DNA from 3 places in the Luteibacter sp. ME-Dv--P-043b genome. Region 1 is predicted to be linked to each of the others. Evidence: predicted binding sites of a transcription regulator. Region 1 holds the regulator's gene; each other region holds the start of a gene.

Evidence for each region. The regulator FliA, encoded in region 1, starts transcription of late flagellar genes. The targets are predictions, from matches to a motif close to TAAAGTTTNNCNNNCNNNGGCCGATAA.
Region 2: QRN34_RS14125 (GGDEF domain-containing protein) is a predicted target of FliA. The motif match lies at 1,968-1,994, and genes of this name have one in related genera.
Region 3: QRN34_RS13825 (methyl-accepting chemotaxis protein) is a predicted target of FliA. The motif match lies at 1,778-1,804, and genes of this name have one in related genera.

The regions. Positions count from the first base shown of each region.
Region 1 covers NZ_JARVRT010000035.1:8,751-12,026, reverse strand. Annotated here, with positions in the region: gene flhF (flagellar biosynthesis protein FlhF) at 1-566, shown strand, start outside; gene QRN34_RS16540 (P-loop NTPase) at 636-1,511, shown strand; gene QRN34_RS16535 (RNA polymerase sigma factor FliA) at 1,508-2,239, shown strand; gene cheY (chemotaxis response regulator CheY) at 2,296-2,697, shown strand; gene QRN34_RS16525 (protein phosphatase CheZ) at 2,708-3,276, shown strand, end outside.
Region 2 covers NZ_JARVRT010000026.1:7,962-11,237, forward strand. Annotated here, with positions in the region: gene QRN34_RS14115 (pseudouridine synthase) at 1-152, shown strand, start outside; gene sodC (superoxide dismutase [Cu-Zn] SodC) at 234-761, shown strand; gene QRN34_RS14125 (GGDEF domain-containing protein) at 762-1,829, opposite strand; gene QRN34_RS14130 (CorA family divalent cation transporter) at 2,092-3,069, opposite strand; gene QRN34_RS14135 (GNAT family N-acetyltransferase) at 3,173-3,276, shown strand, end outside.
Region 3 covers NZ_JARVRT010000021.1:123,073-126,348, reverse strand. Annotated here, with positions in the region: gene QRN34_RS13825 (methyl-accepting chemotaxis protein) at 44-1,666, opposite strand; gene QRN34_RS13820 (hypothetical protein) at 2,036-2,467, shown strand; gene QRN34_RS13815 (hypothetical protein) at 2,709-3,276, shown strand, end outside.

The DNA of each region.
Region 1 (3,276 bases):
CCAACGTCGCCCTGATCAGCGCCGACCAGTACCGCATCGGTGCCGGCGCGCAGCTTGAACATTACGGCCGCCTGCTGGGCGTGCGTGTCTACAACGCCCACGACGCGCAGAGCCTGCGCAACGTGCTGCTGCAGTTGCGCGGCAAGCACACGGTGCTGATCGACACCGCCGGCCTGGCCGGCAATGACCCCAAGCTGCAGCAGCAGTTCGAAACGCTGCGCGCGATGACCGAAGTACGCGTGTGCCTGGTGCTCGCGGCGAACGCCCAGGCGCAGGCGATCGACAACGCCGTGCGCGCCTACGCGCCGCTGTCCCCGCAGGCCGCGATCCTGACCAAGCTCGACGAGGCGCCGCTGATCGGTGGCGCCCTCTCGGCCGTCATCCGGCACGGCATGCCGCTGGACTACACCACCGACGGCCAGCGCGTGCCGGAAGACATCGCCTCGGCGGACGCGCGCAAGCTCGTCTGCCTTGCGGCCCAACTGGTCAGGCAGCGCAACGACGTACCGGACGACGCGATCCTCGCCGACCGTTTCGGCTTCGCCGCCACGCCCGCCCTCGCCTGACCCCGGAACTGAAGTAACGTGACTACGGCATCCGCATCCGCACACCCTTTCACGGCAGTGAATTCCTTCATGAGCACACACGTCGATTCCACCCAGGCCGCCGGACTCAACTGGCTTGCCGACCGTCGCCCGACCCGCAGCATCGCGATCGCGGGCGGCAAGGGCGGCGTGGGCAAGACCACGGTGGCGGTCAACCTGGGCATGGCGCTGTCCATGGGCGGGCGCGACGTGGTCCTGCTGGACGCGGACCTGGCCATGGCCAACATCGACGTGCTCCTCGGCCTGCAGCCCACGCGCCACCTGGGTCACATGCTCGAGGGCGAGTGCCGCATCGAGGACCTGATCCTCCATGCCAACCACGGCTTGAAGGTGATCCCCGCCACCTCGGGCGCGCGCCGCATGGCGCAGCTGCCGAACATCGAGCACGCCGCGGTGATCCGCGCGTTCGACGAATACCCCGTGGCCCCCGAATACCTGATCGTCGACACCGCGGCCGGCATCTCCGACAGCGTCTCGATGTTCGCCGCCGCGTCGGACGAGGTGGTGGTGGTGGTCTGCGACGAGCCGGCCTCGCTGACCGACGCCTACGCGCTGATCAAGGTGATGAGCCGCGAATTCGACGTCAACCGCTTCCGCATCGTGGCCAACATGGTCCGCCACGCCCAGGAAGGCCGCCAGCTGTTCGAGAAGCTGGCCCGCGTGACCAATCGCTTCCTGGACGTGTCCCTGGACTTCATGGGCATGGTGCCGCACGACGAGTACCTGCGACAGGCCATCCGCCGCCAGTCGGCCGTGGTCGACGCCTGGCCGAGCAGCCGTTCGGCCGTGGGATTCAAGAATCTTGCCCGGTCGGTCGATACATGGGGTGAACCCGAACCCCGGGTGCAGGGCCGCATCGGCTTTTTCGCCGAACGGAACCACATGGGGGGAGGGCTGCCACTGTGAGTGTTGCAAGCGAATACCTTGAAGTAACAAAGGTTTCGGCCGACCAGCTGGTCAGGACGCATGCCCCGCTGGTGCGCCGGATCGCCTATCACCTGATGGGTCGCCTGCCGCCGAGCGTGGATGCGAACGACCTGATGCAGGCCGGGATGATCGGGCTGCTGGAGGCGGCGAGGAATTACTCGCCGACTCGCGCGGCCAGCTTCGAGACCTATGCGGGAATCCGCATTCGTGGCGCCATGCTGGACGAACTGCGCAAGACGGACTGGACCCCGCGCTCCGTCCATCGGAAGCTGCGCGAGGTGGCGGAGGTAACGAGACAGATCGAGAACGAGACGGGTGGCGACGCCGAAGACGCGGAAGTGATGAAGCGGCTGGGCATCGACGCCATGGAGTACAACCAGATCCTGGCCGACGCGGCGAGCGCGCGGTTGCTCAGCCTGACGGCGCCGGAAGGCGACGAAGGCGCGGCGATCGACGTGGCGGACCCGGACGCCGCCGGTCCGGAAGGCAACTTCGAGAAGAACGGCCTGCGCGACGCGTTGGCCCATTCGATCGACGGGTTGCCGGAACGCGAGAAGCTGGTCATGTCCCTGTACTACGATGAAGAGCTCAACCTGAAGGAAATCGGTGCGGTGCTGGGTGTGAGCGAGTCGCGGGTGTGCCAGATCCATGGCCAGGCCCTGATTCGCCTCCGCGCACGCATGTCGGGTTGGAAAGACAAGCAGTGACGGCATCGCGGTGCCGTCGCCGGTAAAGAAAAAAGCGTACGAGGCGGAGAGCAGTTTTGGACAAGAACATGAAGATCCTCGTGGTGGACGATTTTTCCACCATGCGGCGCATCGTCAGGAACCTCCTGGTCGAGTTGGGTTTCACCAACACGCTCATCCAGGAGGCCGAAGACGGCAACGCGGCGCTCGCGCTGCTGCGCGCGCAGCCCATCGACCTGGTCGTTACCGACTGGAACATGCCCAACATGACGGGCATCGACCTGCTTCGCGCCATTCGCGCGGATGCGGCGTTGAAGTCCATGCCCGTGTTGATGGTCACCGCGGAAAACAACCGCGACCAGATCATCGCCGCCGCGCAGAGCGGCGTGAACGGTTACGTGGTCAAGCCCTTCACGGCGGTGACGCTGAAGGAAAAGCTCGACAAGATATTCGAACGACTTGCCGCGGCAGCGGGCTGAGGGAATGACGATGAACACGATGCTTTCCCCCGGCCAGGACGTGGCCCCCCAGTTGCGTGAACTGCTCGATGCCGACGACTCGGCGGCGTTCGAGAAAGCGCTCGACGACCTGATCCGCAGCCGCGAGCAGCACCTGTTCCTGGCGCTGGGCCACCTCGCACGCGACCTGCACGAATCCGCGCGTCGCCTGGCCTCCGACATCTCCACCGATGGCGTGCCGGGCAACATGAGCGATGCGCGCAAGCATCTGCGTGATGTGCTGGAAATGAGCTCCACGGCGGCCCATCGCACGCTGGACTTCAGCGAGAAGCTGCGTCCGCAGGCTCAGGCGCTGGCCAAGCAGGCCGATGAGATTCTGGTGCTGGATCACGCCGATCCGGCGTTCGGCACCCACGCCACGGCACTGGCCGTGCGTGTCGGCGACTTCGCGCAAAGCTGCGATATCGGGCTGGGCGAGATGGTCGAGGCGCAGTCCTGGCAGGATCTTTCCGGTCAGCGTGTGGCCCAGGTCGAGGCCTTCATGGCCAAGGTCGAATCCTCGCTCGTCGAGCTGGTCCGACTCACCGGTTCGCTCGCGGG
Region 2 (3,276 bases), on a different contig from region 1:
ATCACCAGGTGCGCCGCATGTTCGCGGCGGTCGGCAACCATGTCGCGGCCCTGGAACGGACCACGCTCGGTGGCTTGTCGCTCGACGACCTGCCGGTGGGCGAGTGGCGCGCGCTCGACGACGCGGACCGCGCACGGATGTTCGGCGGCTGAGCGACCCGGGTGCCGGCGTGGACGCTCCGTCCACGCCGCATGCACTATCCCTTGGAAGGTCCCGAACCCAAGGAGTGCGCCATGAAGAAGATCGCTATCGTTGTTGCCGGCCTGGTCGCGTGTGCCGCCGCGCATGCCGCGGACAAGAGCCTCGTGGTGCCGCTGGCCGCCGTCACGGCGCAGGGTGCCGGTGCGTCGGTCGGCACGGTGACCGTGACCGAAAGCGCAAAGGGCCTGGTATTCACGCCGAACCTGAAGGGCCTGCCGCCGGGTCAGCACGGGTTCCACCTGCACGAGAAGCCGAGCTGCGATCCGGGCGAGAAGGATGGCAAGAAGGGCGCCGCGCTGGCCGCCGGCGGCCATTACGATCCGGCGAAGACCGGCAAGCACGCGGGCCCGGAGGCCATGGGCCATGAGGGCGACCTGCCGCGCATCGACGTGGGCGCCGATGGCACCGACACCACGCCGGTCACCGCGCCGCACCTGACCTCGCTTGCCACGCTCAAGGGCCATGCCCTGATGATCCATGCCGGGGGCGACAACTACGCCGACCAGCCCGAAGCGCTGGGCGGCGGCGGTGCGCGTATCGCCTGCGGTGTGGTGCCCTAGTCAGAACAGGTCGATACTGCCCAGCGCCACCGGCGGGGCCAGCTGGCCTCGTTCGGCCAGGCTTTCGTAGCCGTGCACGCCGTTGCGGCCGTTTTCCTTGGCGAAGTAGAGCGCCTTGTCGGCCCGGTCGAGCACGATCTCGGGGTAGTCGTTCTCGGTGATGCGCGCGTAGCCGATGCTGACGGTGACATGGCCGACCTGCGGGAACGCGTGGTCGGCGATGAACTGGCGGAAACGATCCAGCGCGTAGTGCGCCACGTTTTCGTTTTCCGCAGCGATCAGCATCACGAATTCCTCGCCACCGAAGCGGAACAGCACGTCGCTCTGGCGGAAGCTGGCGCGCATCAGCTGGGCCAGCATCAGGATGACTTCGTCACCGTAGACATGGCCGTAGGTGTCGTTGATCCGCTTGAAGTGGTCGATGTCCAGGATCGCAAGGTAGATCTTGCTGTCGTCGTCGCGGCCGCGACGCTCGTCCTCGCCACCCACCGCGGCACGGGCCCGCTGGCGGCTGAGCTTGAGCAGGCGGCGCAGGCGCTGTTCGAAGCTGCGACGGTTGTATAGCCCGGTGAGCTTGTCGCGCTCGCTCTCGTTGAGCAGGGCGATGTAGTTGCCGTAGATACGGGCGAAGCCTTCGATCATGACGCGCACGGCGTCGAGTGAATCGTTCGCCTCCAGCATCAGCGCACCGATGGCCGAGGATTCACGCTGGATGGGAATCACCAGGCGGCAGTCGCCGGTGTCGGTCACGTCGCTGACGACTTCCAGCGTTTCCATGGCGCACACGATGCTGTCGACCGGGTCGCCCTCGCGCGGGGGCTCCAGGGCGTCGACGACGAAACCGCCTTCGGTCTTCCGCGAGCACACCACCATCGATTCGATCGGCTGTTGCAGGCTTTCGCCGCGCTTGCACAGCGTCACGCTGTTGACCGGCACCAGTTCGGCCAGGGAAAGCACCAGGCTGTGGTCCAGTGCGTCGATGTCGCGATGGTGGGTGAACTCCGCCACCGAAGCCAGCAGGCGCGTCTCGGGAAAGCCGCCCGCGAGGGCGTGCCAGGGTGTCCTCATGGGGTATCCCGCGGCGCGACATGGTGTCCGCGATGGTGGTTACTGACTGGCACCGAGCACATCCTCCCCCGAGTCGGGCGGCCTGGCGGCGCCCCGTGTCGTTCGACCGGCTGATACCGGGCTTATCCTCAGGGAGGGATAACGGCACCCAAGCCGGAAACTTTAGGGTAAAAACAGGCCCGATGCGTGAAAGTGTGACGAGGGTCCGCCTTGACGTCTTCACATGCAGGGCGGCGTGGGTTAAGGGCGGGGTGTGTCGGGTTCAATCGCCCTCGAGCCACCCGCGCCATTTGAAGAACAGCACCGGCAGCAGCATGCTGAGCAGGATGATCCCGATGGCCATGGGATAGCCGAACGTCCAGTCCAGTTCCGGCATGTGCTTGAAATTCATGCCCCACACGCCGGCCAGGATCACCGGCGGAATGGTCGCTACCGAGGTCACGGTCAGTACCTTCATCACGTGGTTCTGGTCGGTGCTGATGAAACCCAGGCTGGCGTCCAGCAGGAACTGCAGCTTGTTGGTCAACTGGTCGTCGAACTCGTCCAGCGTGCGCAGGTCGTGGTCGACCACGCGCAGCCGCACTTCCACCTGGTCGGATATCCATTCCGGCTGCTTGGCCCGCACGAACGACACGATGCGTTGCACGCCCAGCATCGAGGAACGATTGCGCGCCTGCTCGCCCTCCAGCCGTCCCACCTCCAGCATGCAGTCGCGCAGGGCCGGGGTGCCCAGCCGCTCGGTGGTAAAGACGCGGTCGGAGAGTTTCTTCAGGTCGGCCGAGACGTCTTCCATCCGCTTGGCCGCCAGGTTCACGATGGCTTCGATCAACGTGGCCAGCACGTCGCCGCTGGATTCCCAGCGCTGCTCGTCGCAACTGCGGCTGGCCAGGTCGAAGGCGGGGGAATCGTGGAAACGCAGGGTCATCAGCAGGCGACCGGTTACCACGATGCCGAGCGGCGACGGCCGATGTCCCCCACCGTCGTGCGCGGCGTGATCCACGTCGGCGAAGTAGGGGATGGACAGGTACATGGCGTCGTCGTCGGTACGGATGCGGCTGGACAGGGCCAGGTTGTCCACATCGCCGCGGTCGGGCACGCGCAGGCCGGATATCGCCCCGGCGCATCGGCGTTCGTCGTCGCTGGGGTCGAGCAGGTCGATCCACAGCGGCGCCCGGGGCACGTCCATGCCGGTTGTCCAGTGGATGGCCGCCTTGCGGCCGTGTTCATGAATGATGAGCACGCGCGTGTCGATCCTGTGGCCTGACCAGTGGGACGCGACCTTAACGCCGCGCCCATCCACGGAGTGCGAAAGTGTCGGCACCTTGTTCCGTCCGGAGTATGCAATGAGCGACACCGCCCAGCCACTGGCCATTACCCACGATGCCGCCAACCAGGTGTTCACCGCCGTGGTCGACGGGCACACCTGCGAGGTGGAATACCGCCTGGA
Region 3 (3,276 bases), on a different contig from region 1:
GTGCTGGCAGACGACAGCGCAGCCATGGCTGCGCTGTCTAGGTTTATGCCGGCAACAGCACGGCTAGCGGTGGCACGGGTTCAGCCGATGTCTCACGCTGCTCGGCGTCGTGACTGACACGAAATTCTCCAACCAGCCTGGCAAGTGCATCGGCCTGCCCCTTCAACGATTTGGAGGCAGCCGAGGCTTCTTCCACCAGCGCGGCGTTCTGCTGGGTGACGTCGTCCATCTGGTTGATCGCCTGACGCACCTGGCCGATGCCCTGGCTCTGCTCCGTTGCCGCCGCGGCGATCTCGTTGACGAGATGAGTGACCTGCTGGATGGCCACACCCATGGAGTTCATGTTCTCGCCCACGTCGCTCGCCTGATTGACGCCTTCTTCAATCAATTCGTTGGAGGCACCAATCAGTGTTTTGATCTCACGTGCAGCCTTCGTGGAGTTCTGGGAGAGGATTCGCACCTCACCGGCAACGACAGCGAAACCCCGGCCGTGCTCACCCGCACGTGCCGCTTCCACCGCGGCATTCAGCGCCAGGAGGTTGGTCTGGAAGGCAATGCCTTCGATCAGCGTGATGATGTCGTTGACCTTGCGCGAGCTATGGCGAATGTTACCCATGGTGCCCAGCATCGTATCGAGCGATGACGCACTCTTCTTCGACAAGTCGTTCATGCTATCCGCCAGCTGGCTTGCCTGACGCGTGTTGTCGGCGGTCTGCCGGACGGTCTCATGCAGTTCGGTAACGCTGGCAGCAGTCTCTTCCAAAGAAGCGGCCTGCTGCTCGGTTCGCGATGAAAGGTCTTCATTGCCCGCTGCAATTTGAGCCGACGCGCTGCTGACCGACTGGGAGGCAACGTTTACCGAGACGAGCGCTTCGGACACCCGTTGCATCAGGCTGTTGAACGCCGTCGCCATGGTGCCTATTTCGTCACTGCGGGTTGCATCGGCGCTGACTGTAAGGTCGAGGCGCTCGCTTGCAACCGTCATGGTGTTTCCGATATCCCGAAGACTTCTGCGCACCCGAAGAATGGTGACCAAGGCGAAGAAGCCAAGCAGCAAGATGGTGGCCGAGACACCCGCGGCAATACCCCAGACGGTCTTGCTGAAGATGCTGTGGTTGGTGACGCGCAGGTCCTCGCCGATCTCGATGTTGATAACAAGCTGTTTCTGATAGTCCGAAATGAGCTGGCGAATCGCACTACCAATACCGTCAGTGCCTTCGACAAGGGGAAGACTTACGGCATCGTTATGTGCCCGGGACGCGGCCAGAAAGGCAGGCAGCTTTTCTTCGACCTTTCGGATGTTGTCAAAAGCCACGTGCGTCAGTCGTTCGTCTTCCGCGCTCGAAATGTCGTTCGCCAGGTAGTACTTCGTCAGCTCCTTCAGCCCGGATATCTGGTGCTGGATGCGCGCTTCCACGTCTGGCAGCTTCTTGTCATCTGTCTGGCTTTGATGCACGTAGAGAAGAATGGAAAGTTCGTTGCTCTGATCTATCAGTTTCCCCAGATCCTTGATCGAGGGAATAGCATTGACCTGGACATATTCAAAGCGAGCTTGAAAGCCGGAAGTCACCGTGATGGCGACAATACCCAATGCAATGAGCGCGGCAGAAAAAAGTGAAAACGTAAGCAACAGTCGCTGCGTGACACTCATGTGGTTCTTTTTCATTTTGGCAATTATCTTTTAGAAGTGCTGGCACTCCCCTTTCCGAAAAAAGTGGAAGTTACCGATTTAATAGAGGCAAAATCCGTTGCGGTTGTCATGCTGGATATTCCTCGGTTATCGGCGCGCGGTAACAAATATTGAGGGTGAATCGAAAGATGATGCGGGGCACTCATGCATGGGCGACATTCGACGCCAAATGCGACGAATACCGCATAGATGTCTCGTTCGCACTTCATAAATTGCGCAGAGGCGCACTGACGACCGGTGAATTCACAGAAGTTCGACACGCTTTGTAACCGTCGTTTACGTGGATACACTCCGTTGCACTCAGGCCGGAGAGTCATTCCCATGAAGCACCTACGCTGCGTGTCCCTGCTCGCCCTGTCGCTGCTCGCCTTGCCCGCGTTCGCGCAATCCGATCGCGAAGTCGTGGAAAAGATGGTCACCCGCTCCGCGAACGTCTGTCCGGGCCATAGCGCGGATCGCACTACGCCTACCGTCAAGGCCACGCCCGTCGGCGCCCTCCGCGTCATGCTCGAGCGCGGTTTGGTGATGTGCCCCGATCGTCGCCTCGATGCCGACGCACCCGCCGTCTTTTACGGCCGGGTCGGCGTATTCGAGTGGAACCCGGAAGTGAAAGGCAGCTCGGAGGTGATCGTGAAGCAGATCGACGCGATGACCCGTAAGGATGCGTATCCCTCGGACACCTTGGTGTGGAACACCCAGGGCGTGGAGCTGAAGCAGCGTACCGTGCCCGCCTTTGAGGCCAAGCCCGGTGCCGCGGTGCTTTATCACGTGGAGTGATGGCTTTTAGTCCTTACACCGGATGATGCCGCTTGTGCTCGTTTTTTAGACTCGGCGATCCCGGGCTCGCCAGGTGCGGATGGCACCTGGGGTCCGCCCCGCGTGGATGGTGCGATACCTGACGACACGCCGTCCACACGAGGCGCTCACGGGCCTCAGGACACTGTCACCGCACACCACCGGATCGCCCTAAAGAACGACGCCGGCTCATCTCATCTGGCCGATGGCCAAAAGGACTTCCATGAACACCATCCGCTCCGAATCCGGCTACAACGCCCCCGTAGGCTCCCGCATTACCGAAGGCGACGTGACACTTATCCGTCGTATCTCGTGGGGTTCGATCTTTGCCGGCGTCATCATGGCTGTGGTCATCCAGCTCGTCCTCAGCCTTATTGGCGCAGGCATCGGCTTCAGCACAACCGACGCAATGGCCCATGATTCGCCCGATGCCTCCAGCGTAGGCATCGGTGCCGCGGTCTGGTGGGGCGTCAGTAGCGTACTAGCCCTGTTCACCGGCGGCTGGGTCGCCGGACACCTTGCGGGTGCGCCCGGGCGGACGGACGCCATGCTCCACGGCCTCGTCGCCTGGGGTCTGGCCAGTCTTCTGGGCGCGTACCTGGTGGCCACCGCTGTCACGTCCATCGTGAAGGGTGGGGCCACGGCGGCCGGTGCAGTCGCGACCGTGGCCGGTAGCGGTATTGCCGCCGCCGCGGGTCCCGTCGTGGACGCAGCGAAGAATCAGCTGCAGGAAAGCGGCATCACGATGGACTCGCTGAAGGGCCAGGCCCAGCAGCTGCTGGCGCAGACGG